Regions from separate parts of the Oribacterium sp. HCP28S3_H8 genome, predicted to be linked through region 2. Evidence: predicted binding sites of a transcription regulator. Region 2 holds the regulator's gene; the other holds the start of a gene.
The links. Region 2 encodes Rex, which represses fermentation and respiration genes when NADH is low (regulators of the CRP and FNR family bind a similar motif). Its sites were predicted from a motif close to ATTGTTAANTANTTAACAAT; they were not measured.

Region 1: the regulator Rex is predicted to act here: its motif matches at 12,487-12,506, upstream of ACTNEN_RS03005 (4Fe-4S dicluster domain-containing protein).

Annotation. Positions count from the first base shown of each region.
Region 1 covers NZ_JBQHUZ010000002.1:192,794-208,019, reverse strand. Annotated here, with positions in the region: gene ACTNEN_RS03060 (AAA family ATPase) at 35-2,812, opposite strand; gene ACTNEN_RS03055 (exonuclease SbcCD subunit D) at 2,809-3,969, opposite strand; gene ACTNEN_RS03050 (amino acid ABC transporter ATP-binding protein) at 4,144-4,881, opposite strand; gene ACTNEN_RS03045 (amino acid ABC transporter permease) at 4,885-5,655, opposite strand; gene ACTNEN_RS03040 (transporter substrate-binding domain-containing protein) at 5,655-6,584, opposite strand; lysine riboswitch at 6,678-6,849, opposite strand; gene ACTNEN_RS03035 (hypothetical protein) at 7,018-7,395, shown strand; gene ACTNEN_RS03030 (histidine phosphatase family protein) at 7,558-8,196, shown strand; gene ACTNEN_RS03025 (DMT family transporter) at 8,183-9,067, shown strand; gene ACTNEN_RS03020 (hemerythrin domain-containing protein) at 9,168-9,794, opposite strand; gene ACTNEN_RS03015 (DUF1858 domain-containing protein) at 9,831-10,034, opposite strand; gene ACTNEN_RS03010 (hypothetical protein) at 10,059-10,667, opposite strand; gene ACTNEN_RS03005 (4Fe-4S dicluster domain-containing protein) at 10,884-12,383, opposite strand; gene ACTNEN_RS03000 (hypothetical protein) at 12,669-13,058, opposite strand; gene nrdG (anaerobic ribonucleoside-triphosphate reductase activating protein) at 13,072-13,626, opposite strand; gene ACTNEN_RS02990 (CitMHS family transporter) at 13,729-15,126, opposite strand.
Region 2 covers NZ_JBQHUZ010000001.1:119,932-135,157, reverse strand. Annotated here, with positions in the region: gene gmk (guanylate kinase) at 1-547, opposite strand, end outside; gene ACTNEN_RS00625 (YicC/YloC family endoribonuclease) at 591-1,472, opposite strand; gene ACTNEN_RS00620 (Rqc2 family fibronectin-binding protein) at 1,618-3,399, shown strand; gene ACTNEN_RS00615 (YebC/PmpR family DNA-binding transcriptional regulator) at 3,509-4,267, opposite strand; gene ACTNEN_RS00610 (NAD(P)H-hydrate dehydratase) at 4,345-5,355, opposite strand; gene acpS (holo-ACP synthase) at 5,359-5,724, opposite strand; gene ACTNEN_RS00600 (redox-sensing transcriptional repressor Rex) at 5,721-6,368, opposite strand; gene ACTNEN_RS00595 (adenylosuccinate synthase) at 6,528-7,814, opposite strand; gene ACTNEN_RS00590 (phosphate ABC transporter substrate-binding protein) at 7,913-8,098, opposite strand; gene purB (adenylosuccinate lyase) at 8,264-9,703, opposite strand; gene dapB (4-hydroxy-tetrahydrodipicolinate reductase) at 9,720-10,484, opposite strand; gene dapA (4-hydroxy-tetrahydrodipicolinate synthase) at 10,554-11,438, opposite strand; gene typA (translational GTPase TypA) at 11,563-13,401, opposite strand; gene ACTNEN_RS00565 (YigZ family protein) at 13,496-14,116, opposite strand; gene ACTNEN_RS00560 (transglycosylase domain-containing protein) at 14,217-15,226, opposite strand, start outside.

The DNA.
Region 1 (15,226 bases), on a different contig from region 2:
AAACGTCTAATTTTTGACGTTTTATGGCTTTTTGTCAGTCAGTAATAATTTCCACCTTGCTGCCGCCGCTACGCTCTTTGCTAACGACAATCTGTCGTCCGATCTTGTCCTTTAGCTCTGCTACATGAGAGATGATACCTACCAGACGGTTACCCTCACTCAAACTCTCCAGCGCCCGGATTGCCTGTCCCAGTGATTCCTCATCCAGCGAACCGAAGCCCTCATCCACAAACATGGTATCCAGCCGGATCCCGCCCGCCGAGGACTGAATCTCATCCGAGAGCCCCAGTGCCAGTGACAAAGATGCCTTAAAGGACTCTCCTCCGGAGAGACTGCGTACCGAGCGTTCCGTACCGTTGTAATGATCAATGACATCGAGGTCCAGTCCGCTCTGCGAACGAAGATTCTCCGCGGTTTCCCGCCGCTTAAGCTCATACTGTCCATCGGACATAACCATGAGCCGGGTATTGGCTCTTGCAAGGATCCGGTCAAAATAGCTTGTCTGGATCCATGTCTCCAGCATCACACGCTCCTTGCCAGTGATGGTTCCGTTTGCTGTATTGGAGAGTGCCCTGACCCAGCTCCATTGCTGCCTTAGCGCTTTTAGTTCACCGGAGCGCTCGCGGATATGGGTAAGAGCGGAAGCATTCGCAGAAATCCTGGCATGGAGCTTCTGCGCCTCAGCTCTCTTTTGATCCCGTTCCGCGCTCAGCGCACGCTCGGCTGCCATCTCTTTGTCATAGTCAAGCGGGATCTGCTGCGCAAGCTCCTTTTCCAGCTGCTCCTTCTGTCCTGTAAGACGCGTGAGCTCCTGCTGCGCTTCCATAAGCTTCTCTTCCGCTGTCTTGAGACTCTGGTCCATGCGTGTTTTAAGTTCCTCAAGTCGCTGTTTCTCACGTAGAGCATCGGCTTTACCAGCATATTTCAGCTTCTTTTGCAGTGCGACGACCGCCTGATCACTCTCTTCTCCCCGGATGGTAAGCTCCTGGACTTGAAGCTTCCGTTTCTCGATCTCCTGATCCCGTGCCAGTAGCTCCGCCTCTTTTTTAGGAATCTCCTGTTCCAGCGCACTTTTCCGTGCTGCCTGTTTCTCTGCCTTTTCGATTTCCAGCTTAAGCTTCCCGCTCTCCTGATAGAGCGTATTTCCAAGTGTACGTGTACGCTCCCGGATTTCCTCCGGAGCCAGCTCCCCCAGGAGCTCCCCGGCTATGGTGCGGATGTTTGCTTCCTCTGTCTCATACTCGCCCATCCGTCCATGCGTCAGAGCGCTTAAATCGGATGCGGTTTTACTTAGCTTTTCCGAGGTTTTCCGCGCCTGCTCCAGCGACGCTTCGGTAGGTGCCTTGGCGGATTTCCCTGCCGGAGCAGGATGATGCAATGATCCGCATACGGGGCATGGCTGCCCCTCCTCCAGCTGCTCTGCCAGAATCCCTGCCTGCTCATCCAGAAATGCACGGTTTAAGCTTACATAGGTTTGTGCCGCTTCTTCTGCCTCTCCTGCCGCTTTAAGATACTGCTTCCTCACTTCCTCCAGCTGCGTTTTCCGCTCCTCATGTGCCTTTATTTTCTTCCAGAGTGCGCTTAAATCCTGCATCCGGCGGTCAAGCTCCGTCTTTTTTGCAGTGAGTCTCTCCTTAACTGCCGCAGCATCTCCCAACGCGCTAAGCTCTGTTTTTTTATCCTGAAGCAGCTGCCGTTCCCTTGTACTTTCCTCCTGATCCTTTAAAAGTGCTCCGGCAAGTGTCTGCGCTTTTCCTTTCAGCTCCTTCTGCGCCCGAAGTGTATCCTCAAGGTTGTCATACTCCGGAAGCTCCTGCTCAATCAGGGCAATGCCCCGGCTTACTTCCTCCCGCTCCGGCTGCCGCTGGTCCTCCTGCTCCTTGATCTGTCTCCGCCTGTCAAGCTCCGGAGACGCCTTGGTCAGTGCTGCAAGTGTATCCTCCAGCATCCTTCGTGTCTTATGATAAAACTCCGCCTGCTGGAGTCTTGCGGCATTGTCCTTAAGCTTTACGTCCAGTGTCCTGATCTCACCTGCTACCGCATCCTGTCTCTCCTGGTCCTCCCGGAGGAGCTCTGTCAGAAGCTCTGCAATATCTGCTTCTGCCTCCGGCGCTTCCGGTGCATCCTGGATCCGCTTAAGCTTCTCGTAACATGCGCTCTCCGGATCGGCCGCCGCACCATAGATATACTGCTGAAGGCTCTGCTCCGCACGCTCGCAGGCATCCTGCAATGCCCCGGATTTCTGTTTCAGCCGGTCTGCGAGGATCTGGTAGTTTTCTGTCCGGAACAGCTTCCGGAAAATCTCCGACCGCTCCCTGGTATCCGCCAGCAGGAGTCTTAAAAAATCCCCCTGCGCAATCATGGCAATCTGCGAGAACTGATTCCGGTCCACACCCAGAATCTCCCGGATTTTCCGATCCACATCCTTCTGTCGGGTAATCACCGTGCCGTCCGGCAGTGTCAGCTCGGCATCCGCCTTCTGCTTCGTCATACCGCTTCCGCGCTTCGCCGGTCTTTCATACTCAGGATTCCGCCGCACCTGGTACAGCTTGCCACTATACATAAAGTCCAGGGTCACCTCCGTCGGTACCTCCGGTTCCGCGTATTTGGACCGGAGCATAGATACCTCCCGGTTCTGACCGCTCGGCTCACCAAATAATGCAAATGTAATCGCATCAAAAATTGTCGTCTTGCCGGCACCGGTATCGCCCGTGATAAGATATAGTCCTCTGCTTCCGAGCGCGTCCATCGGGATCTCCGTTCTTGCGGCATACGGTCCAAATGCAGACAATACAAGCTTTACCGGTCTCATGACTCATTCTCCCAGATGCTCTCGATCATTTCCTTCATAAAATTCCTCTGCTCCTCCGACATCTCCTGATTGTTCTGCCTTTTATAAAATTCCCGAAACAGCTCAAGCGGTGAGCGATGCTCCGTCTTATCCTTAAGCTCCAGGCTCTGATGCATCCTTGTCCTCTGATTATCATAATCAAGCTTCATGAGATTAGGATAAATCGTCCTTAGCTTCCCGATGGCATCCGGTATGTCCGTCTCATCCGTAAGCGTGATATGCAGATAGTCCTGAACTTGAGTACCGGCATAATTCTGCCGGGCGGTAAGCTCCGCATAGCTTCCGCGGATCTCCCGCATCTCATGCACCGGCACCAGCTCCCTCGTCCGTATCCTGACCGTACCCTTGGCTAAAAGCTCCACGATACTGACGGACTTCTGCTGCTTTACCTCGGAGAATGAATATTTCAGGGGTGTGCCCGAGTAGCGCACGCTCTCACGTCCGATCGTCTGTGGTCCGTGAATGTGCCCGAGCGCCACATAATCAAAAGCCTGGAAAACAGAAGCATCCACGTTATCAAGCCCACCTACTGATATTTCCTCTGACTCCGAGCGCACCGCCCCTGTGACAAACTGATGCGTAACGATCACATTTCTGTCAGAAGCATTCACATCCATATGCCGGACGGCTGTACGCACAGCGTCAGTGTAGGATACAATCTCCTCCGCCTCCTCCGGAAAGGCTGCTCTGACATTTCCGGGCTTGATGAAAGGCAGCAGAAAGACCCGGACATCACCATATCTGTCCTGCATGCAAAAAGGCTGCACGGTTCCGTTATATACCGGAGACAGATGAATTCCGGTCCGGTCCATAAGCCTCGATCCAAATGCAATCCGCTCTGCAGAGTCGTGGTTTCCGCTGATGATAAAGACCTGAAGTGCGCCACCGCCTGTACGCTTGCGCTCGGAAAGCTGATAGAGAAACTCATCAAACAGCTGCACCGCCTCCTGTGGCGGAACCGGCTTATCATAAATATCCCCCGCAATCAGCATCCCATCCGGTTTCTCCTCATCCGTAATGCTAAGAATCTGCCGGAGAATCTCCTTCTGATCCTCCAGCATGGAAAATTCATTCACCCGCTTGCCTAAATGCAGGTCCGCAAGATGCAGAAATTTCATCTCTGCTGCTCCTCCTGATTTAAAAATATATAAAAGTATAAGCTTGCGTAAAACAAAAGCCTGTAAAGCCGCAAGAGTAAAAGCACATAAATACGCAAAAATACCGGCGCAGATAAATCTGCCGCCGGTACTATCGTAATACAGCTTTAAAAAAATGTCTCTTAAAAATGTCTCTTATTTATTAACGGATGCGCGTAAAAAGCTGATGGTCCGCTCGCTCTTTGGATGCTCAAAAAGCTCCTCCGGAGCTCCCTGCTCCTCAATCCGGCCCTGATCCATAAAGACAACCCGGTCTGCAACCTCTCTTGCAAAGCCCATCTCATGGGTCACAATGATCATGGTGAGACCTTCATTGGCAAGGTCCTTCATAACATTTAAAACCTCTCCAACCATCTCGGGATCCAACGCGGAAGTAGGCTCGTCAAAAAGCATCAGCTTCGGCTGCATGCAGAGTGCTCTTGCGATCGCGACTCTCTGTTTCTGTCCGCCGGAAATCGTCCGCACACTGGCACCGGCAAATTGCCGCATGCCTACCTTATCAAGGTAATGCAGTGCGTTTTTCTCCGCTTCCTCCTTGGAGAGCTTCCGGACCTTCCGCTGCGGATACACGCAGTTCTCAAGCACATTCATATTGTTAAAGAGATTGAACTGCTGGAAGCACATGCCCACCTTGGCGCGGTACGCATTCACATTACGGGTATGGAGGATGTCCTCACCAAAAACCGTAATCACACCCTTATCCGGCTTTTCCAGGAGGTTAATGCAGCGAAGCAGGGTGGACTTACCGGAGCCGGAACGACCAATGAGACAGACAACCTCTCCTTCATTTACCGAGAAATCCACGCCCTTCAGCACCTCGAGCGCACCGAAGCTTTTATGGATATCCTTGATTTCAACAACTGGTTCTGCCATAGCTTACTCCTTTTCTGCCACTTTACTGTATCCGATGCTCTTGGGATCCGTATCGCTCATCGGAAGCTTCAGGGTCCGGTTCTCGGACTGATTCATCCTTTTTTCAATAGAATTCAGAATCAGGCTGGCGATCGAGGTCAGAATCAGATAGATCACAGCCTCCAGGAAATAGGTCTCCGTAAAATGGAAGGTGGAGCCTGCGATACTTTTGGCCTGGAACATAAGCTCTGTGATAGAGATAATCATCAGCACCGAGGAGTCCTTGATGTTGACAATCAGCTCGTTACCGATGGCTGGGAAAGCATTTTTAATCGCCTGCGGCAGCACTACACCAAGCATCGTCTGGGCATTGGACATTCCGAGGGAACGTGCCGCCTCGGTCTGTCCGGGATCCACTGCCTGGATACCGGAACGGATAATCTCCGCCATGTAGGCGCCGGTATTCACACTGATAACTACGATCGCCGCTGTGAGCGTATCCCAGTGAATGACATTGAGCAGTGCATAATAGATAAACACCGCCTGCACCATCATCGGGGTTCCACGGAAAATCGTGATATAGATATTGGCGATCAGGTTAAAGAGCTTCTTTACAAAAACAGCCGCAGGACTCGCAGTATAATCCAGCTGGACAGCACGGAAGCCACCCACCAGAAGTCCGAGTACAAGTCCAAATGCAGTACCGGTCAATGCCACAATCAGTGTGGTTCTGACACCCAGCATCAGGCTGGAGCCATATTTATTAATGATATCAATACAGTTGTTTATAAACATTATTCATTTGCAGGCTGACGATTGACAGCTGCCTCCATTATCTCATCTCTCTCATCCTTGGAGATACCTTCGAGTGCCTTTTCCAGCTGGGACTTAAGCTCGCTGTCATCCTTTCTCACAGCAATGGAAACGGTGGTGTCTGCCTCAAAGCCCTTGCCCTCAGCAAAACGTACGATTGCAAGATCACTGTTGGCTGCAACGACGCCCTTGGCAACCGGAAGCTCGGAAACAACGCCATCAACCGCGCCTGCCTGCAGTGCCTGGATCGCTGCCGGGAATGTCTCTGCCGCCGGCTGATGCTTTACTCCATTGATCTGATCGATAACCTCATCATAGATGGTATTCATCTGCCCCTGCACAGTTGCACCTGAGAAATCCTGGATCGAGGAAGCATTGGCATACTTGCCGTCTGCCTTCACAATCATGACCTCCTCTGACTCATAGTACGGAGAAGTGAAGTTAACCTCTTTTTCACGGTCCGGAGTATCTGTCATACCGGCAATGATTGCATCAATCTGGTTGTTCTGGAGAGACAGAATCAGGTTGTCCCAGTCAAGCTTTACAATCTGCACATCCTTACCGATGGCATCGGCAAGCTTGGTTGCCATAACAACGTCGTATCCATCTGCATAGTCTACACCGGTGATCGGCTTGGTAAATTCATTGGTCGTTGTTGTGGTCCAGTTAAACGGAGCATAGTTACACTCCATGCCGACTCTCAGCACACCACCCTCTGACGCAGCGCTTTCCTGTCCGGCTGCTGCGGAGCTTGCCGCTTCACTGCCTGCAGCTGAAGTCTCTGTTTTTGCTGCTGCGCTGGACGCTGCCTGTGTCGCTGCGTCTGGTGTGGATGAACCTGCTCCGCAGGCTGCAAGAAGCATTGCTGCTGCGGATACAACAGCTGCAGAAATCATAAGATTCTTTTTCATAATTATTTCCTCCTGTAAGAGCTGCAGGAATCCCTGGAGAACCCTGCAAAACAAAAAAACCGTATGTGCTATCACATACGGTTGAACTCTCCCATAAGCAATAGCGCCACTTCAACGGGTGAAGGAGTGATACAGATGTTGTCTGCATCCCCACGGTCAAGCTGCCCTGCCGGACGGCTCCGTTCGGCGGTGATTACCTTTCCCTCACTTCATCGCCTGCCGGCTCCGTGGGGTACTCATTTGCACCGCTACCTCTACATACTACTTAATTATTACCTGGTAACTATAAGACGCATTTGAAACCCTGTCAAGGCAAAATCTGACGGATTACAGCGGTATCCCGGGATAAATTTTGCACGTTTCATGCATCTCTCCGGGAGCTGTGGTATAATGGCACTTAACCTGTTGATTTTACGCACCGGAGGTGTTTTTTATGACGCATCATCAAAACAGCCCCGATCCCAACCGGGAGCATACCAGCATTTCCAATGAGGATGCACATATTTTAATGAAAGAAATACGCAGACTGCATCAAAAAAGTGATCTTCTTCTTATTTTGAATGTCTGCCTGCTGATGCTCCTGATCGGAGGCTTCCTGTATATCCGGCACGTGCTTAACGGATATACCGCACGCATCGACAGTGCCTTTGACACGATAAAGGAAATTGATGCCATGGTAGAAAGCCTCAAGGTACTTTATGCTGCCAATGAGGATAAAATCAACAATGCACTAAGCACACTGGACAAGCTCCAGGAGACCATTGAGACACTCTCGGGTCTTCTGAATGCTCTTCCATTTATCGGCGGGTAATGTCATTGTTTTCCGGAAAAGCGGATCCCCGGGCATTTGCCCTGCGTGAGATCCGAAATCCGGTCAGAAAAGCGTGCGCAGGTCAAGCTGTTACAGCTTGCACTTCATACGAAGAAGCAGAAAATGATGACTCACAGAAAAACGATCAGAGGAACAAACGAAATGGAAATTTATTTTATACGACATGGTGAAACCGAGTGGAACCGGAAGCATCAGCTTCAGGGAAGATCTGATATCCCTCTTAATGATACAGGTCTGGCAGAGGCGAGAAAGCTTGCCAGGTATTTCCGGGATACAGAATTTGACAAGGTCTATACCAGTCCGCTTGCGCGCGCTCGCAAAACCGCAGAGATTATCATGAAGGACCGGGAACCAAAGCCTGTGGAAGTATCCGAGCTTCGGGAAATGTCCTTTGGTGTCGGTGAGGGCATGAATCTGTCGGGCGATCCGATCAGTCCGGAGCTCCGCAATCTTAAGGACTTTTTCAGTGCTCCCGAGAAATATCAGCCGCCCAAGGGCGGCGAGTCCGTTGAGGAAGTCACCGCCCGCTGCAAGGCTTTTATTGATAACTATCTGATCCCTGACGAGCCTACATGCAAGCGGGTCCTTGCGGTTGCACACGGCGGAATCATTCGCGGTATGGAAAGTGTCGTTCTGGGTCTCCCCAAGGCAGAATTCTGGACAAGTCCGATTATTCCGAACTGCGGAGCGGTGGTACTGTCTCTAAAGGATGGACATCTCAGCATTACCAAAACGATCGACATCATAGGGGAGGAGGAAAAAAGCTTTGGTCGCTTCTGATTCCGCACAGCGTCTTACGGAAGCCAGGCAGAAGGGGATCCTTTACATCGTGATTTCCGCGCTCGGCTTTGCCCTGATGTCTTTTTTTGTCAAGGCATCCGGAGATATCCCGGTTATGGAAAAAGCGGTGTTTCGTAACCTCGTGGCTTCCTTTGCCGCCTTCCTCCTCCTGAAGCGTTCCGGGCATCCCTTCCGCATCGGAAAGGGGAATTATCTCACCATGCTGCTCCGCTGCAGCTTCGGAACTGCCGGACTGATTGCCAATTTCTGGGCAATCTCCCATTTAAAAATCGGAGACGCCAATATCCTCAGCAAGATGGCCCCGTTTTTTTCCATCGTGATGTCCATCATGGTTCTGGGAGAGAAACCGAATGGTATTGAACTCCTGAGTGTGTTCCTCGCACTGATCGGCGCCGCCTTTGTAGTAAAGCCCGGATCCGGTGTCGCCTCTGCACCCGCGCTGGTCGCGTTGTTTGGCGGTCTATGCGCCGGCAGTGCCTACACCTTTGTGCGGAAGCTCGGCACGCATGGCGTACAAGGTCCTGTGATCGTACTGTGCTTCTCGGTGTTTTCCACCCTGGTCTGCCTGCCGTTCACAATCTTAAGCTTTGTACCGATCTCCATCGGTCAGCTCTTATGCCTCATTGCCGCCGGATGTGCCGCAGCCTTAGCACAGATCGCAGTAACTGCAGCCTACACCTATGCACCCGCCAAGGATATTTCCGTATTTGACTATACCCAGGTGCTCTTTGCTTCCATGCTGGGATTTGTTTTTTTCCATGAGATTCCGGATATCTACAGCATCATAGGGTATATCATTATCATCGGCACCGCCATCGGCAAATGGTATTATGCTCTTAACAAGGCATGACACAGATATCGGAGATCTACCAAAGCGTGAATCTGAATCATCTGGTGCCGCCGGACATACCAACACAAAAAATAATCGCAAAAAAAGCGTGAGGAAATCCTCACGCTTTTTTATGTAATCCGGCAGGAAGCGGCGCTGCAGCCGCAAGATCATGCTGATCCTCTACTGTGCCGTATTTTGCTTTAAGCTCATCTCTCAATGCAAGGTAATGCTGCTGTATCCCCTGCTTTTCGGTCTCTTTTTCAAAATCCTCAACCTTACGATTGATTTCCGATACAACCTCTGCAGGCAGACTTCTCTCCGCAAAGGGATAAACCACCGTATTTTCCTTTTTGATGTGTCTTGTCAGGAGTGTGGCATAGCCTTCCGCCGCTTCCAGAATGTCCAGGACATACACTGTTTTGTCCGGATGCGCATCATAAAGATCGAGCGCTGCCTCAAGATCCAGGATATGTCCCCGGCAGAGATCATGCTCCACAAGCATACCATGCCGGATCAGATTCTGACCCATGGCGCCAAGCCGGGCTTCCATCTCATTAAACAGAAACTTCTCCTCCTTGCCGTGATGCTGATGATCAGAATAATTCCGCGCAAAGTCAATCACCTTGCGGAAATCTCCCGCATCTACCTCCTTTGTTTCAAGGACATGGCAGCACATAGCTCTTACCACATCAAGAAACGAAAGGATATTGTCGTGCTCCGACTGCATAACCTCTGTACAGTACATAACGCCCTCCAAAATCTAAACTGATGAAACCTAAACTTATGCAAGGTTCAGCTGCTCGTTAAGATAATTTGCCACTTCCTGTCCGTCCAGTCCATGTACCATACTTGCATTTTCCAGAGACTCGGAAAGTGCTGCAGGACAGCTAACACAGCCCATACCAACATTCATCAGTGCCATGGATGCTCCTGCATAGTTTCTCACAATATCACCCATAATCATATCCTTTGTAATCTTTTCCATAGAAATATCCTCCTTCTGCCTCTTTCAGGCCTTTGCAATCTCAAATTCTCCGTCGCCAAGCTTCTTTAATGCATAACCGGAATGCTCCAGCATGCCGTCAATCACCCGGCTTCTTAAATAGTAATAATTGTCTCCATCTCCGCCATACTCCTTCCAGTACGGACTGTGCAGATCTTCTGTCTGCAGAAATGTGACATGATCCTCCGCGTTGTCTGTGACCTGTACCGCACGGTCACATGGCATACCATCCAGCAGCAGGTCATTAATTGCACGGAATGCGTCCTGTGCGGTACCGCCGGCATTCACCGGATGCTTCCTGCCAAACTGATATGCTGTACCCGCAAGCACTTCCAGACGTGTCGGATCCTCCTTAAGGAGTCCGGTTACAAGATGCGCATAACGGCGCTCCGGAGCATCGATCTGACTGGAAAGCCAGCCGTGGATATTGCTTAAGTCGATGATCTCCTCCAGCGGACGAGTCTCACTGGAAGCATAGGATGTAAGCTCCGCTCCATCCACCTCGCTTCCCCAATTCGACTCCCGGGTTGTATGAAGGATATCCCGTATAAGCTCCTCCTGAAGCTGGATCTTACGGTACATCCAGTGATGAATTGGTCCAAGTACTGCGCTCATTGCATCCCTCCTGCTTTTATTTCTGTATGAATGTCTGTTTGATCATCGCCTTTCCTGATGTCTCTCTACCACAGCCTCCTGACGATGATCCATTTGATCTCTCAAGCTTACGCCATCGGAAGTTCATCCTTATCTGATGGACAGTGCCTATCATACAGAAACGCAGAAAAAAAGTCCGTAACCTAAGTTACGGACTCAAAAAATTTTATGATTTATTTACTGATCCGGTCCAAGATCCACCATGCTCATGCTTCCATCCCGGTGCATGGAGAACTTGTCCATCGGATACTTCTTTAAATTCTGAAGTACCTTACGGTCGTCTGCCTGATCCAGCAGCTCCTGACGAGCCTTACGGATCTCCATCTCCGTCTTATGCTTGGACGGTCCGCCGACACAGCCGCCATCGCAGACCATGCCCTCGACAAACTCCTCCGGAAGCTTACCCATCTTGAGCAGCGTTAACGCCGTGAAGCATTCCTTACCGCCGGAGCACTTTCTCAGCTTGATACCGGTGGTATCCTCACCACGTTCTCTCATACACTCCATAACAGCATTGGCAACGCCGCCGGAAGACGCGAAGCTCTTGCCCCAGATGGAAGCCTCCTGATACTCATCCAGTACCGGCTCCAGCTCCACATCCTTGGAACGAAGCATTGCCTGCATCTCACCGAAGCTTAATACATAATCCGCATTGCCCTCGATGTTCATCTCCTTGGACTCGGACTTTTTGGCCATGCACGGTCCGATAAATACCGTTACGCAGCCAGGGTGCGTCGCCTTAAGATATCTGGAAACCGCGCACATCGGAGACACAGTCTCGGACATATTATTATGGAACTGATCCGGGAAATGACGCATCATCATATTGATAAATGCAGGACAGCAGGAGGTGGTAACCTTCTTACCTTCCTTCCTTGCCTCCGACCACTCTGCAGACTCCCATGCGGCAGTCATATCTCCGCCGAGACCAACCTCGACCATATCGGCAAATCCAAGCTTCTTTAAAGCAACTTTAACAGAAGCCATGGTAATATCCTTACCAAACTGACCCTCGATGGCAGGAGCGCACATCGCGATAACCTCCTTACCCTCCTGGATCGCCTTGATCACATCAATCACATAAACCTTGGAAGCGATCGCACCAAACGGGCAGCTGTGAATGCACTGACCGCAGCGTATGCACTTCTCCTCATCGATCTGGCAGATGCCGTTTTCATCATAATTGATGGCATTGACCGGACATGGCTTACGACACGGACGAACAAGATGTGCAATGGCTCCGTACGGACAGGCACTGGCGCACATGCCACACTCCTTGCACTTGTTGGGATCAATGTGTGCTCTGGTTTCGGTCATGCTGATCGCACCGAAACGGCAGCTGTTCTGGCATGCCTTGCCAAGGCAGAGACGGCAGTTATCTGTTACCGTATAGGTCGAGAGCGGACATTCCTCGCATGCCGGCTCAATCACCTGGATTACATTTTTATGCGGCTTTCTTGGATTGGCATCCAGTCCCATGGACAGATGGATCCTCCATTTCAGGATTTCTCTCTCTTTATAAACACAGCATCTCCATGTTGCATGAGGTCCCGGAGAAATCTCATAGCAGATATTTTTCATCGTTTCCTCATTGAGATTATCTGCCCACTGGAGTCTTGCAAGCTTCTCAATTACCGAATGCTTAAGCTCAATCGCACCCTTGTCGTTAGTAACCATAATGATCTCCCTCTTTTAATAAGTGTCCTTTCTCAGAGACAAACTCCCACTGTGGCTCCTGACCTCCACAGCGAGAGGAGTCTACATCTATGAAAGGACAAACTTTGTTAACATTATATCATGGTTCATAAAGAAATGAATGATTTTTTCCAGTACATGCCTTTGAAACCATGCCTGAAACCATGCCTTGCCATGCTTTTAAAGCATCCTTAAGCTACCCTGTAAATTCCCGCAAAAATACCGTGCAAGCTCATTTACGCCTGAACATCCGGGATTTCCCGACGCTTAAGACTTTTCCGGATCCCGGATCGCTGTCACCATACCGGACGAGTCGAGTGTTACCGTGACTTTAGCTCCAACAAGGATGGATCCGGAAAGTCCGGAGGTGTCCACATCATCTACCTCACTAAGCTCATACTGCGTTCCTTCGGCATCCTTAAGTACAAGACTGTGCATTGCGGCATCCACGATTTCACCGGTAATTTCCCTGGCATCTGCCATCTCGGCTCCGGCAGATGCTGCAGGCGTTTCCGTCTCTGTCACAGCTTCTGAAGCTTCTGTCTCTATCGCCGTTTCCGTTACCGCCTCTGTTGCCGTCGGCTTTTTCCCTCCGCAAGAGCTAAGCACTGCCGCACTCAGCAGAAGTACCGTCAGAATCCGTAACCGCTCTCTCATAGAAAACCTCCTCTCAGATTTTGGCATTGGGAGACATAGAAGTATCTCCCGGATCCCATGTGATAATTTTCCCCTCCCGCAGCGACTTCGGGATATCTATCGTTCTCTGATTGCGGGAGCCTTTAAAAAGAAGTGTCACATCCTTTTCCTTCATTATAAATGGTCCATCCACCAGTACATCTATATAATTCAGAATTTTCCTTGTCTCGGGCACCTGCTCCCACATCCATCCAAGGACGTCCCTGTCATACAGATATCCGGTAAAGCACCAGAGGTCCTTCTCGGGATACCGTTCCTTAAAGCGTCTTACCAGCGACAGAAGCCCCGGCTGGTTTCTAGGATCCATCGGCTCTCCTCCCAGCAGCGTAAGCCCCTGATAGCAGGGATCTGCCAGCGCATCAAGGATCCTGTCCTCTGTCTCCTTGGTAAACTCCTTACCATAGTTAAAATCCCAGGCAATCTCGTTAAAACAGCCCGGACATTTATGCGTACAGCCGGATACAAACAGGCTGACGCGTACGCCAGGACCATTGGCAATATCATGTTCTTTAATTTCTGCGTAGTTCATCCTTTACCTCCGCTTTTTTCCAGCTCTATTGTAACAGAAAAAGCGGTTTCCTGACACCAGGAAACCGCTCAATATTATACGATCTTACAGACCCGTATGTATTTATAATGGCATGATACCTATAATTACTGCAAAAAGCATGCAGATGATAGAGAACGCCCAGACATAGCCAAAGCTTGCCTTGATATGATCCTTGATATCTACATCCGCAAGACCGATACCGAGCAGCGTTGCCGGAACCATCGGGCTGATGAAGGTCGCACAGTTACGACATACAACCATGGCAATCGCAATCGGAAGTGCTTCTACACCAAAGCTTGCGCCAATCGCAATCATGATCGGGAGCATGCCATAGAAGTAGGAGTCTGTATCAAATGCAAGTGCAAGCGGTACGGAAAGAATACCGATTACGATTGGCAGATGCATACCAAGAGATGCTGGCAGGATCAGTGTAATAATCTGTGCCATGTTGGTAACGACAGAAGTTTTTGCCATCTCTACACCAGGCTTTGCAATTGCTGCAGCGCCATCGGCATTAAATCCGTAAACCAGGATACCCATAAGTACAGCGGCACCCATCAGTGTAGAGCACATCATAAGTGCAGGACCGGCATGCAGGTTAATTACCTTTTTCTGCAGCTTGATCGGTGTATAGTTTACCAGGATGGAAACACCTACGCCAATCATAAACGGAACATAGCTTGGGAACTGATCCCAGATCAGAAGCGCAATAACAGCAATCGTAAGCAGGATATTAAATACAAAAAGCTTCGGTCTTGCAAGCTCGTTTTTCTGTGCATCCGCCTCTTTTGTATCTACATGAATCTCGCCCTCTTCCTGTGCGAGCTTGCCATGCAGTCCGGCACCTCTTGCCTTCTCCTGTACACCGGCAAGAACCGCATGTGCAAGACAAAGTGCAATACCGAAAACCTGGATCGGAATGATGGTTCTCCAGAGCTTTCCTGCCTCCATGCCAAGTACCGATGCCGCTCTCATCGTTGGACCTGCCCACGGCATCAGGTTGAGGACACCCATGGCAAGTACCGAAACACGAAGCAGTGTTGTCGGTCTCATATGCATCTTTTTATATACCGGAAGCATGGATGGAACAACGATACAGAAGGTGGATGCTCCACCGCCGTCCAGATGTCCGATCAACGCAATGATTGCAGTCATCACGGTTACACCGATGACATTATCCTTTACAAGCTTCATCAGCTTATCAATGATAACATCAAACATACCTGCATCCGTCATGATACCGAAATACAGCACGGAGAACACAAACAGTGCGGCAGTCGGTCCGGTGCTGCCAAATCCGCCCTTAATCAGCTTGCCGATATCTCCGATCGTATAGTATCCTCCAATTACAAGGATACAGGCAAGAATCATCGGCCATACAATGAACGCAATACTTGGAAGTGTCTTGCTCTTAAAGAGTGTGACGACAATCGCCACAATCGTAAGGAAGCCAAGAATTCCAACAACAGTTGTACTCATGTTTTCTCCCCCTATGGAAAATCACCAAGTCTTTAAAAAGACCTTGTTAATGCTTAAAAACTATAGCAATCCAACCTTACAGGGGACTTGAAACATTGTG
Region 2 (15,226 bases):
CACGTATAAGATTATGCAGTTTTTCGGTGCAGGTGTCAATATCGTCATTTATAAGAATGTAATCGTAGGCCTCGACGCCCTCTGATTCCTCGATGGCTCTTTTCAGCCTCTGATTGATCACATCAAGGCTCTCCGTCCCCCTATGGATCAGTCTATTTCTCAACTCCTCCGCAGAAGGTGGAGTAATAAAAACAAGCAACGCATCCGGATACTGTGCACGGATCTTCATCGCGCCCTGTATTTCAATTTCAAGAATCACATCCTTGCCCTGGCGAATTTTTTCCTCTACAAATTTTCTGGGTGTTCCGTAATAGTGGTTAACATATTTGGCGTATTCAATCAGCTCGCCGTGTGCAATCATCTCCTCAAACTGATCGTTACTCATAAAATGATAGGCAACGCCGTCCACTTCACCCTCACGTGGTTTCCTTGTTGTCGCTGAAACAGATAAGGCATAATTAGGATATTTTGATATCAGGTTTTTCATGATAGTACCTTTTCCGGCGCCGGAAAAGCCAGAAACCACTACCAGTTGTCCTTGTTCCATGACTGCTCCTTTCTAGTAAAATTGTATCTTATTTTACTATAGTTTATTCAAGATTCTGAATCTGCTCACGTATTTTTTCAATAATTGTTTTAAGACCGATGGCATCCTCTGATACAATCAGATCGTTGGCTTTAGACAGCGTTGTATTTGCTTCCCGATTCATCTCCTGTGCCAGGAAGTCAAGCTCTCTGCCGACAGGACCGCCATCCATGAGCTTTTTCTTCATATTAGAAATGTGGCTATGAAGACGAACCCGTTCCTCATCTGTGCAGATTTTATCTGCATAGATTGTCACTTCCTGAACCAGTCTGGACTCGTCTACCCCCGCACTTCCAAGAAGCTCTGCAATTTTTTCTCTTAATTTTTTTTCGTATGCGCTGACAATTTCCGGAGATCTTGCATCAATGCGGTTAACAATAGCCTCCATCTCCTCCAGCTTGATGATGAGATCCTTTCGGAGATTTTCTCCTTCGAGGATACGTGTAGCTACAAAGTTTTTGAGAGCGCCTTCCAATGCCGGCTTAAGACGGTTCCAAAGCTCATCATCATCCTCAGAATCCTCCGAGAGCACGAGTACTTCAGGCATCTCCGCAAGTTTTTCAGCATTAACTGAATTATTAATCTTAAGTACGTCGGAAATTTTATTGACAGAATCAAGGTACTCGCGTGCAAGCTCAAGATTCAGACGTAAGGAACGATCTCCCTCACTGTATAATTCATATGTGATATAGAGATCTACCTTTCCTCTTGCGATGAACTGCTTTAATGTATTCCGGATATTGGCTTCCAACGCATTGAATTTCTTGGGCATTTTGATATTCAAATCCAGGAACCGGGAGTTTACAGATTTAAGCTCTACTGAAATGCGGTAGTCCGCAGTGGAGATTTCTGATCTGCCAAACCCGGTCATGCTTTTAAGATCCATAAAAGAATCGATCCTCCATGATATAATCGTAGAATTAGATTTCGGAAAAGATAGGCAGGTCTCCCTCGCTTGATTTTTCCAGACAATCGTAATAAAATTATACGTCACCTGCAAACATAAGTAAAGAAAGGAACGTCTGGTTTTTATGGCATACGATGGACTGGTCGTATCAGCGACTGTTAAAGAATTTAATGATCATCTTATTGGTGGTAAAATCGCTAAAATATCACAGCCGGAGAGAGATGAAATCCAGCTTTTGATCCGGAACCAGAAGGATAATTACCGCTTACAGATTTCCGTCAATCCATCTCTGCCGCTCTGCTGCTTTACCATGGATAACAAGCCCTCTCCGATTACCGCGCCTTCCTTCTGTATGGCACTCCGAAAGCATATTGGTAATGGAACTATTATTTCCATCCGACAGCCGGATCAGGATCTCAAGAAGGACGGACTGGAAAGAGTCATTTTGTTTGAGATTGAGCATCTGGATGAGATGGGGGATCTTGGCAGACGTATTTTATCTGTGGAGCTGATGGGAAAATATTCCAATATTATCCTGATCAGAGAGGATTTCACGATTATTGACTCCATCAAGAGGATTTCTGCATCTCAGTCCTCGGTACGTGAGGTCTTACCAAACCGTCCTTACTTTATTCCTGACTCCAACGGAAAGAAAAATCCTCTTGAGCTTACTTCGGATTCCTTTATCCATCTTATGAATACAAAACCGGAGCCGACATTCAAAGCATTGTTTCATTCGATCACAGGCTTGAGTCCGTTAACTGCTTCGGAAATGTGTATTCGTGCCGGTATTGACCCGGACCTGTCCTCAAACTGTCAGACAAGCGAGGCGCTTTCTCGTCTGTATCAAAGCTTTATAAGTATCATAGGACATGCAGTACTGGAAAAAGCTCCGCAGCCTAACATTTTATATAAGGAAGATATTCCGCAGGAGTTCTCCGCCATTCATCTTGTAGCATATGAAGGAAATCCTGCATTCACAGAAAAGAAATTTACATCCATGTCAGAAGTGATCCGGACCTTCTATGCTGAGAAGGATCAGACCTCGAGGATACGGCAGAAATCCACGGATCTTCGCAAGGTAGTAAATACCTTGATGGAGCGAACTGCTAAAAAGCTGGCGATTCAGGAGGCCCAGCTAAAAAACACAGAGGATATGGATAAGTATCGCGTCTATGGTGAGCTTCTCCACACCTATGGATATTCGCTGAAGGGCGGAGAACGGAGTCTTACATGTGAGAATTTTTATACTGGAAAGGAAATCACGATTCCTTTAAAAGCCGACAGCACTGCATCAGAAAATGCTGCCAGATTCCTGGAGAAATATGACAAACTAAAACGCACCAAAGAAAACGTAACGGTACAGCTTACCGACACCAGGCGCGAGCTTCAGCATCTTGCATCTATTCAGACATCGCTAGATATTGCAGACGGTGAGGAGGATCTCCGAGAAATCAGGCGTGAAATGGCTGACTTTGGTTTTCTGCATAAGGTAAGCGGCAAGGATAAGGTCAAAAGCCAACGGAAATCGCATCCATATCATTATATTTCCAGCGATGGATATGATATCTTTGTCGGTAAAAACAACTATCAGAATGAAGAAGTAACTTTTAAAATTGCCGATGGCGGAGATCTCTGGCTGCATGCAAAAAATGTACCAGGTTCACATGTTATTGTTAAAACCGGAGGTGCTCCGATGGAGTCCCTCCCGGATCGTATGTTTCTGGAAGCAGCCGCGCTGGCAGCCTACTTTTCATCGCATCGAGCTGACGCCAAGGTGGATGTAGACTATACAATACGTAAAAACCTTAAAAAGGTTCCAAATGCCGCGCCGGGATTTGTGATCTATCATACCAATTATTCCGTTACGGTAAAACCTGCCATTTTAGTCAAGGAAGCAAAATGATATGAAAAAATCAGCCGTTTCGTTAATGTCTTAGAAGACATTAACGCGACGGCTGATCTTTTACATAAATCAAATATAAATACGATGTATATGCGCTTTACTCCTATGATTACTGGACATCCTCATCATTTTCTTCAGCCCAGTTTGTATAAACGCTCTGAACATCCTGAGATTCATCCAGCAGATCAAGCGTTCTGCGGAGTCCCTTGACTGCTTCCTCATCCGTAACAGAAACATAGTTCTGCGGAATCATGACAATATCCGCCTCTGCCATCGGGATTCCCTGTTTCTCGAGATTCTCCCGAACATCAGCAAAATCGTTGGGATCCGTAATGATCTCATAGGAATCTTCCTCATCCTTGATGTCCTCGGCGCCTGCCTCAATTGCAAGATCCATGAGTGTATCAAAGTCTTTACCCATATCATCCATTGCTTCTTTATCCAGGATGATCTGCCCCTTTTCATCAAACATAAAGGAAACCGCACCCTGTGTTGCAAGGGATCCCTTACCCTTGGTAAAGGCAGAACGCACATCAGCTGCAGCACGGTTTTTATTATCTGTAAGTACCTTGACAATCATGGCTACACCATTAGGACCATATCCCTCATACTGCAGCTCCTCAAAATTATCTGCATCCATCGAACCTGCTGCCTTTTTAATACCGTTATTGATGGTATCGTTTGGCATATTGTTGGCCTTGGCCTTGGCAACAACTGCAGCAAGTTTGGAGTTATTGCTAGGGTCAGGTCCGCCTTCTCTTACAGCTAATGCAATTTCGTGACCGATCAGAGTAAAGATCTTACCCTTTGCGGCATCGTTCTTTTCCTTTTTTGCACGGATGTTAGAAAACTTAGAATGTCCTGACATATTTATCTCCTCAAATCATCTATCCATAAAGTAATATAGTTCAAACTGTAATAATATAAACGAAAAAACAATCGGAATCAAGTATTTTCTATACTGAGCCGTAATTCATCCAGCATTTTACCAAGCTCATCGGCAGTATTTCTCGCAAGCACACCGTGCTCACCATATCTGAGCGATGCCTTTTCACCAGCCGCGCTGAGAACCAGTGAACCAATGGATCCTGCAAATAGCAGTTCCTTTCTCCGGGCAAAATCTGCCGCGCCCCTATTTTCCGGAGATGCAGCTCCTGCTGCTCCGGGATGTTCTGGCGAATGAAGAATTTCCGCGATACCCGCGATACAGCCGGATAGTACATCGCCAGATCCGCCCTTGGACAGTGCCGGACTTGCCTGGTGATTTATAAATTTTAAAGACAATGCTGCATCCGTAATAACCGTATGGGCTCCTTTAAGAAGTACAATGACATGATGCGCTTCAGAAAATTCCAAAGCATAGGCCTCTGCATGTTCAATAATTTCTGCCGGTTCCCGTCCGGAAAGCCGTGACATTTCCATTGGGTGCGGCGTAATTATGACAGGAATTTTATCTGCAGTCACATCAAATACCCTCATCGCCTCCGGATCCATAGATAGAATATTTAACCCATCTGCATCAACCAAGAGTCTGAGGCCTCTTGGACGGAGTTTTAGCGCCTGTCCTGAAATCAGCGATAGCTTGCCGAGCACATATTTTACCACTCGTATGGAAAGCTCTGTGGTGCCCATCCCAGGACCCATTACAATAAAATCCGCCCAGAACAGGTTTCGGGAAATCAGTTCATTGAGGTCCATGCCTTCTGCATAGGTTTCAATAATCGCCTCTGGTAATAAGGACTGTAAAATGCTTCGGTTAGAGTCGACCGTCAGTAGCTTGACAAGCCCTGCGCCGGAACGATATGCAGCAAGTCCTGATAAAAACGCGGCGCCGCACATGCCCTCCGATCCGGCAATGATCAGTGTTTTACCATAGGTCCCTTTGTTTGCTGTCTCGATCCGCTTTGGTATTGCCCGGATCAGCTCCGACTTTTCTATGTTTGTAAGCAATTTCATAAATTAAATCTCATCACCCTCTATTACGGCAAATGCCATCACAAGCTCCCTGGTGTCGGAAATAGAAACATGTATGCTTTTACCCCCGATCTCCTGCAATCTTTTTTTAGCATTATCAGACAATACGACATAGGGCTTCCCCAATTCATCCCTAAGTACCTCGATATCGATGGGTCGGAAGCCCCGGAATCCTGTCCCCAGCGCCTTGGCGACTGCCTCCTTTACGCTGAAATCGCCGGCAAGCATGGAGATCTTTCCATTTGCCTGCCGGCGCTCCTGATCTGTGAAGATTTTATTGCTGTAGCTTTTTTCCATCAGAGCCTTGATGCGTGCAATTTCCAGTAAATCACAGCCGGTTCCGGAAATCATTTTTCTGTTCTCTCCCTGTATTTCTCTCCAACTCGATAGGACAATCTCATAAGTGATTCGGAGAGATGCACATTTTCAATCACAACACCTTCCGGAACCTCAAGATCCACATGTGCAAAATTCCAAATACCGACAACACCGTCTGCAATTAACTGCTCTACCACCTTTACCGCCGGTTCCTTTGGGATGCAAACGGCAGCCATTTTGATCGCGTTATCTTTTACAAAGGAATCGATATCCTCCATAGGATGAATTTCTACATCCCCGACCTTTTTTCCGATCAACGTTGGATCTTTGTCAAAGATTGCCCTAATCAAAAAGCCTCTTTTACGGAAATTGGTATAATTGGCAAGTGCCTGTCCCAAATGTCCTGCACCGATAATGATCATATTATGATCTTTGTCAATATTAAGAATCTTGGCAATCTCATCATGCAGATTTTTAATATTGTATCCGTATCCCTGCTGTCCAAAGCCGCCAAAGTTATTAAGATCCTGCCGGATCTGAGATGCGGTGAGCTTCATCCGCTTGCTAAGTTCATTGGATGAAATCCTCTCCACGCCCTGATCCATAAGATCCTCAAGATATCTGTAATATCTTGGAAGTCGTAAAATAACACCCTGTGAAATTTCTTTTTTAGCCATCGTTTTGCACCTCTTAAATCATCTGCTCTTGTTAAATATTATACAAGTTTGTTATTTCAATGTCAAAAGAAAACAGCAGAACCATCGCCGGCCCTGCTGTTTTTTATATTATTTGTTGACTTCTTATACATACCAATATTGCATGATATGGAAAGTAGCTTAGATCTTCGGAGTTCTTCTGAGAATTGCATGTCTCTCAGGTCCATTGGAAACCATAGTAATCGGAGTTTCAATCTCTCGTTCTATGAAATCAATATAATTTCTGCATTCCACCGGGAGTTTATCATACTCTGCAATGCCACGGATATCACAATTCCATCCCGGTAAAGTTTCATATACAGGCTTTGCCTTATTAAGCAACGGAGTTACAGGGAAATCCTTTGTAACCTTGCCATCAATCTCATACCCTGTGCAGATTTTGAGCTCCTTAAGATATCCGAGCGTATCCAGTACGGTAAGTGCTGCTTCCGTTGCCCCTTGCATCTGACATCCGTATCTCGATGCTACAGCATCATACCAGCCAACTCTTCTTGGGCGTCCGGTAGTTGCGCCATACTCGCCCTTGTCACCGCCTCTTTTCCTAAGCTCCTCCGCTTCCTCGCCAAAAAGCTCCGAAACAAAATCACCAGCCCCGACTGCGGAGGAATATGCCTTTGTTACGGCAATGATATCCTTGATTTCATATGGCGGGATACCTGCTCCAACTGCGCCATAGGCTGCCAAAGTAGAGGATGAAGTAACCATCGGATAAATACCATGATCCGGATCCTTCATCGTACCAAGCTGGCCCTCAAGTAAAACCGTTTTACCCTCTTTAAGTGCCTCTCTCAAAAACTTAGATGTATCTGCAAGATAAGGCGCGATAAGATCTCTCTGGCGGTGCATTTCCTCAAGCAGATCCTCATACTTAAGCTCTGGCTGGTGATACAGCTCTCTTAAGATTGCATTTTTAATTTCAACAACCTTATGTAAACGATCCGTGAGGACATCTTCATCAAAAAGCTCATTGACCTGGAGTCCGATCTTTGCAAACTTATCCGAGAAAAACGGAGCGATACCCGATTTGGTGGAACCATAGGATTTTCCGGCAAGTCTCGCTTCCTCAAGAGAATCAAACAATACGTGATAGGGCATCATAACCTGCGCGCGATTGGAAACCAGGATCTTTGGAGTCGGCACGCCGGCATCCACAAGAGATTTCAGCTCCTTGATGAATTTTTCTATATCGAGTGCAACGCCATTGCCAAGGACAGAAGTAGTATGCTGATAAAATACTCCACTAGGCAGAAGGTGCAGAGAAAAGCGGCCATAATCATTAATGATCGTATGACCGGCATTGGCACCACCCTGAAATCTCACGATGATATCTGACTGCTCTGCAAGCATATCAGTGATCTTGCCTTTACCTTCATCGCCCCAGTTAGCTCCTACAATTGCACGAACCATTGAAATCCTCCTAAAATACAGCCTCAAGACTGTCGATTTCTCCCCACCTTTTCAGCTCACGGACGGCGCCGGATTCGTGGTTTGAAAACCTGAAAATATTATTTTCTTCTCATCAGATCGGTGAACCAGATAAAAACATAAATCAGTACCGGAACAACAATCAGACAAAAAAGAAGCGCAAGAAGCATTTGCGTCCTGCCGGTAAATGCAGAGTAAAGAAGCAGTACAAGAAGTACTAAAATGAATGCAAGCGCAATCCTCGCAAGTAGTCGTTTTAAATTCATGCTGTTCCTCCATCTCCGCAAGCATTTAAAGTATAAAGGAATGCCCTCGGTTTTTCAAGAGACATTAGAAAAACCATTACAAAAAACCGCAGGAATTACCTGCGGCTTTAAACATAAATTTACGATTCCAAAGAATTGTAAAAAAGTACATCACAACTTCTGAGATCAGACCTTGATCTCTGCGGTAAGTCCCAGAAGCTCCCTGTTCCTATCAAGAATCGGTTTCACAACCTCATCTACAAATTCTGTTACCTGCTCCGGTGCCCGTCCAACATAACGTTCCGGTTTCATGGATGCCTTCAGATCCTCCAGTGAAAGATGGAAGCTCGGGTCAGCTGCAATAAGCTCCAGCAGATTATTATCTTTACCCTCTTCCTTCACTGTCCTGCCTGCCTGCATACTGAGCTCACGGATTCTCTCATGCAGTTCCTGTCTGTCACCGCCGGCTTTTACCGCATCCATCATGATGTTTTCCGTTGCCATAAACGGAAGCTCCGCCATAAGATGCTTATGTATTACTTTAGGATATACTACAAGTCCATCTACCACGTTAAGGTACAGATCCAGGATACCATCAATAGCAAGAAATCCTTCCGGTACGGATAGTCTCTTATTAGCAGAATCATCCAGTGTACGCTCAAACCACTGCGTAGATGCAACCAGCATCGGATTCATGAGATCTGACATAACATAATCCGACAGGGACGCGATACGCTCGGAGCGCATCGGATTCCGCTTATATGCCATCGCGCTGGAACCGATCTGATGCTTCTCAAACGGCTCCTCCACCTCCTTCATATGCTGCAGCATACGGATATCATTGGTGAATTTATGTGCAGACTGCGCAATCCCGGCAAGCACTGACAGTACACGGAAATCCACCTTTCTGGAGTAGGTCTGCCCGGAAACCGGATAGCATGCATCAAAGCCCATCTTTTCCGCAATCATCTGATCTAGCTTCCGGCACTTTTCATGATCTCCGTCAAAAAGCTCCAGGAAGCTTGCCTGAGTACCTGTGGTTCCCTTTGACCCAAGGAGCTTAAGCGAATGAAGTACGTACTCGAGATCCTCAAGATCCATCACAAGATCATTGAGCCAAAGCGTTGCTCTCTTACCCACGGTCGTCGGCTGTGCCGGCTGAAAATGCGTAAATGCGAGCGTCGGCAGATCCTTGTATTCTACAGCAAACTTGGAAAGCTCATTGATAACATTAATCAGTTTTTTACGGACCAGTCTGAGTCCTTCCCGCATAATAATGATATCTGTGTTATCTCCTACATAGCAGGATGTCGCGCCAAGATGGATAATTCCCTTTGCCTTAGGACACTCTACGCCATATGCATAGACATGGCTCATAACATCATGCCGGACTTCTTTCTCCCTTGCCTCGGCAACCTCGTAATTGATATCGTCCTGATGCTGTTTCAGTTCCTCGATCTGTTCCTCGGTAATGTTAAGTCCAAGCTCATGCTCTGTCTCTGCAAGCGCGATCCAGAGCTTTCTCCAGGTTTTGAATTTATTATCCGGTGAAAAGATATACTGCATTTCATCTGATGCATAACGTCCGGTCAGAGGGCTTGTGTAACGATTGTGCTGGTCTGCCATATAGTCTCCTTTCTTTTCAGGCAATTACATCCTTCATGGAATACATTCCGGGACCCTTGTCCTTTAAAAATTTGGCTGCATTGAGAGCTCCGTTAGCGAAAATAGATCTGGAGTATGCGGTATGATTGAATGTGATCACCTCGTCCTCTCCGGCAAAGATCACATCATGAACTCCCGGTAGGGAGCCGCCGCGCACAGAACTGATTCCGATTTCATCATGCGGTCTGGCTTCATCTCTCGTCGAACGATCATAGACATATGTGAGCTGATGATCCAGAGCTTCATTCACAGCATCCGCAAGCGCCAGAGCGGTTCCGGATGGTGCGTCTTTTTTTCTGTGGTGGTGCTGCTCGACAATTTCAATATCAAAGCCCTTGCTATACAGCTTCCTGGCAGCTTCTGCCACGAGATCCAGAAGGAGATTGACTCCAAGACTCATATTGGCACTGCGTAGTATGGCAACCGATGCCGAAACTTCTTCTGTCTTACGAAGCTGCGCTTCCGACAATCCTGTAGTGCAAAACACCAATGGCTTTTTAACTTTTGATACAAAATCCAACAGCTGATCTGCGGCTTTTGCGACCGAGAAATCTATAATGACATCAAAGTCCTCTTTTACATCAGCAAAGGATGCGTATACCGGGTATCCAATACCTGGATCATCGAGTCTTTCCTCCCGGTCGACTCCGGCGACAATTTTCACATCCTCCATGTTTCCGGCACAGAGACGAACATTTTTACCCATCTCGCCAAGTGCACCATTGAGCAGAATTTTTACCATGTATTTCTCCTTTAATGTAAATACCAAGTAAGGCGGATGATTCAGATTAATCATCCGCCTTACCGGTTTTTATAAAATGCCGTACTTTGCCATTTCTTTTTCCAGCAGCTGCTTCGTGCTGTCTTCTGCTTCTGTGAGCGGAAGTCTCAGCCCTCCAACCTTCTTACCCTGCAGGTTCATTGCAGCCTTGACCGGGATCGGATTCACTTCGTTAAACAGCGCCTTGATCAGAGGATATGCCTTGAGCTGCGCCTGTAAAGATCCCTCAATATCTCCGTCAAACCATTTCTGACAGATCTCATGCGTCTCTCTCGGAGCAACATTAGAGAGCACAGAAATTACACCCGAACCGCCGACAGCAAGGATCGGTACAATCTCGTCATCATCTCCGGAGTAAAGCATAAAATCACGATCCACCATCGTCATAAGCTTTGTGGTCATGGAAATATTTCCGGTTGCATCCTTCATACCGGCAATATTATCTACATTATTATAGAGATATGCCATGGTTTCCGGCTGAATCGTTACACCGGTTCTCGACGGTACATTATAAAGGATACATGGGATGGAAATCGCCTTTGCAATGGTTGTATAGTGCTGAATCAATCCACCCTGTGTTGCCTTATTGTAATATGGAGTAACAAGCAATACACCATCAGCACCATACTCCTCAGCCTCTTTAGACAGCTTGACCGCTGTCTCGGTAGAGTTTGAACCGGTTCCTGCAATGACCGGAATCCTATGGTTTACTTTGTTTATGATGAAGCGGACCACATCCATGTGTTCCTCCTCACTCATAGTAGAAGCTTCTCCGGTAGTTCCACAAGCGATAATCGCATCGGTGCCTCCGGCAATCTGTTCCTCAATCAGTTGGGTGAGTACATCATAATCCACAGAACCATCAGCCTTAAATGGAGTAATAAGAGCTACTCCTGCTCCTTTAAAAAGTGCCATGAAATCCTCCATATTTCGGAACAAGTCCGATAAATATCTTAGAAACTTTTTATTGTATTATACACAAATATTGAAATGCAGGCGACCGGAATTTGCGGTCTCCTGCAGATTTCTGTTATTTTAATCAGCCTTGTTTTCTGGCAAAACCTGCTCTCTTTCTAAGTACAGGATCAAGGATCTTTTTACGGATACGCAGATTCTCCGGAGTAACCTCCAGAAGCTCATCGGTATCAATAAAATCGATTGCCTGCTCAAGAGACATCTTTTTAGGTGGAACCAGCTTAAGTGCTTCATCCGAGGAGGATGTACGGGTATTGGTGAGATGCTTGGTCTTGCAGACATTCACCTCAATGTCCTCAGATTTCGGGCTCTGACCAATTACCATACCACCATAGACCTTTTCACCGGGTCCGATAAATAAGGTTCCGCGGTTCTGCGCATTAAACAGACCATAGGTTACTGCTTCTCCAGCCTCAAAGGCAATCAGAGATCCATTATGACGGTAGCTGAGTTCTCCCTTGTATGGACCGTATTCCTCAAACTCTGTATTAAGGATACCATTTCCCTTGGTATCGGTCATAAATTCACCACGGTAACCGATCAGTCCTCTGGAAGGAATTTCAAATTCAAGTCTTGTATAGCCTGTTGCAAGAGAGCTCATGCCATTGAGGACACCCTTTCTCTGCGTAAGCTTTTGAATGACGGTACCCGTGCACTCATCCGGAACGTCTATGTAAGCAATCTCCATAGGCTCGAGCTTACGTCCCTGCTCATCGGTTTTCATGATAACCTCTGCCTTGGAAACCGCAAATTCATAGCCCTCACGTCTCATTTCCTCAATCAGAACAGAAAGATGCAGCTCTCCTCGACCGGAAACCTTAAAGGTATCCGCGGAATCGGTATCCTCGACTCTCAGAGAAACATCGGTATTTAATTCGCGGTACAGTCTGTCGCGGATATGTCTGGAAGTCACATACTTGCCTTCTGTACCTGCCAGAGGCGAATCATTTACCATGAAATCCATGGAAATGGTCGGATCGGATATTTTCTGGAATGGGATGGCAACAGGATTTGCCTCAGTACAGATGGTATCTCCAACATGCAGGTCTTCAATACCGGATACTGCAACGATTTCACCAAAGGAAGCCTCCGGAACATCTACCCGTTTCAGTCCGTCAAAGGTATAAAGCTTTGTAATTCTTACCTTCTGACGTTTCGTCTTATCGTGGTGGTTGATAACCAGCGCATCCTGATTTACACGGATGGAACCATTTTCAATCTTTCCAATACCGATTCTGCCGACAAACTCATTGTAGTCAATCGTCGATACCAGCATCTGCGTCGGCTGATCCGGATCACCCTCCGGTGCCGGAATCCAGTCCAGAATTGTATCAAAGAGCGGCTGCATGTCTACATCCGGATCCTCCAGATGCTTCTTGGCAAAGCCCTGCTTGGAGGAAGCAAAAAGGAACGGGCAGTCCAGCTGTTCATCCGATGCATTGAGATCCATCATAAGCTCCAGAACCTCATCCTCTACCTCGAGCGGACGTGCCTGTGGCTTATCTATTTTATTAATTACAACCAGAACTGGAAGCCTGAGATCCAGCGCTTTCTGTAATACGAAACGGGTTTGCGGCATCGGTCCCTCAAAGGCATCGACAAGGAGGATCGCACCATTTACCATTTTAAGGATACGCTCTACCTCTCCTCCGAAATCCGCATGACCGGGAGTATCGACAATATTGATCTTTGTACCCTTATACGTAACAGCAGTGTTTTTAGAGAGAATCGTGATGCCTCTCTCACGCTCGATCGGATTGGAGTCCATGACTCTTACTCCAACCTCCTGGTTATCTCTAAATACACCGGACTGCTTCAGAAGCTCATCAACCAGAGTTGTCTTACCGTGATCGACATGGGCAATAATCGCAATGTTTCTAATATTCTCTCTTTTTTCTTTCATTCAATTCTCCTTGTATCTAAATAACAAGTTTTCTATATAAATCAGGACAGAATCACCGGAATTTCCGTAAATCAGCCCCTCCGGAAAAAAAACCTTACAAATTATACCACTGCGCTTTATCCATTGCAAGAGAAACACTACCACCGCTGAGTTCTCTGATCTGTGTCTCAAATTGTTCTTTCTTTTCCTCCGGAACCAGCCACGTCATCTTCACTTTGTCTGTATATTCGCTGCTTTCTTCGCGGATCTGCATAGTCTCTGCCATATACTTAATTTTTCCGACCAGCGTATACGGAATTTCTCCACTCACTCTAAAGCCGTTCTGCAGTGTTAAAAGCTCTGCATGCTCCACCGCGTCCTTAGCTGCACTGGTATACGCACGTACAAGTCCGCCTGTACCAAGCAGAGTACCGCCGAAATATCGCGTGACAATAATAAGCGCATTATGAATGTCATTGCCAAGCAGTACGCTGAGAATCGGCATCCCGGCAGTCTGTGATGGCTCCCCATCATCCGATTGTCTGGAAATCTCATTTTTGGCGCCAATCACATAAGCAAAACAGTGATGCCTTGCATCATAGTACCTTTTGCGCACCTCCTGTATCCTGGCAAGTGCGTCTTCCTCTGTGGAAAGCGGAAAAATCGTACTGATAAAGCGTGACTTTTTTTCTTCATAAAAGCCATCCGCGGCTTCTTTTATGTATTTTGCTGCCATCCTTCCTCTTTCTTTGCCGAGAGCGTATGAACCCTGTTTAGATGAAAAAGTACAGTCTTTTATTATGGGGAATTTCTAACTTCATAAATCATATAAATCTTCAGCCTTCCTCGCCATGCTCCGCATCATCTGCATCATGCTCTTCCTGTACGGTACCGGGGCCATCATCAGAGATTTCCTCTGTCTCATGCTCCGTCTCTGTCACCGGACCTGCATCATCAATTACAGCACTTTCATTACTACTGTGATCGGACACTTCAGGTGAACTACGGTAGGAGTAATCGCGATCATCCGTCTGCTTATCCTCCTCATCCTCAGGAAGTTTAATACCTCCCCACTTATAATGCACATCGCAGTCTTCGATAGGCACCGTACCCTTTTTAAAGTATTCTGTGATAACTGCACTTCCTCTGTAATCGTTGCTGCAGCCCCGGATCGGAAGCTTCCCTGATTTCCGGCAAACCTCCGCCTCTACGATATCAGCAGGCTTTGTAAATCCTGGATCCGGGAGTCCCTCATGCACCCTGCTCATGATTTTTTTCCATATATCCTTGTGAAAGCCTGTACCGCCATTGTATTCACCGGTCTTCTTATCATTCAGCGACTGATTTTCATCGCAGCCTGCCCAAATGCCGGTGATGTAATATGGAGAAAAGCCTTCAAACCAGACATCTACATTATTTGTTGTGGTTCCGGATTTTCCCGCCAGACTCATACCATCAAAATGTGCTCTGGTAGATGTGGACCGCACAGTTAGTCCATTGGCAAAGGCCTTGTTTGGCAGCATGGAGCCTTCCATGGCGGAAGTCAAAAGATATGCTGTTTCCAGCTGCACCACCTGCTTGGGTGTATCCTCTGTGGTATCAATCAGCACCTTGCCATCCTGATCAAGAATCTTAGTAAAGAATTTTGCTTTATTAAGCTTGCCTCCATTCGCAATACAGGAAAATGCCTGTGTCAGCTCCAGATTGGAAACTCCATAAGTAAGGCCTCCCAGTGCCAGCGCGGGGTTGGCATCCGTGTCCAAAAGAGATGTAATACCGAGGGATCTCGCATAGGCAAGACCATTAACAGGCTGTACGGTTTCCATGAGACACCGTACAGCAACAA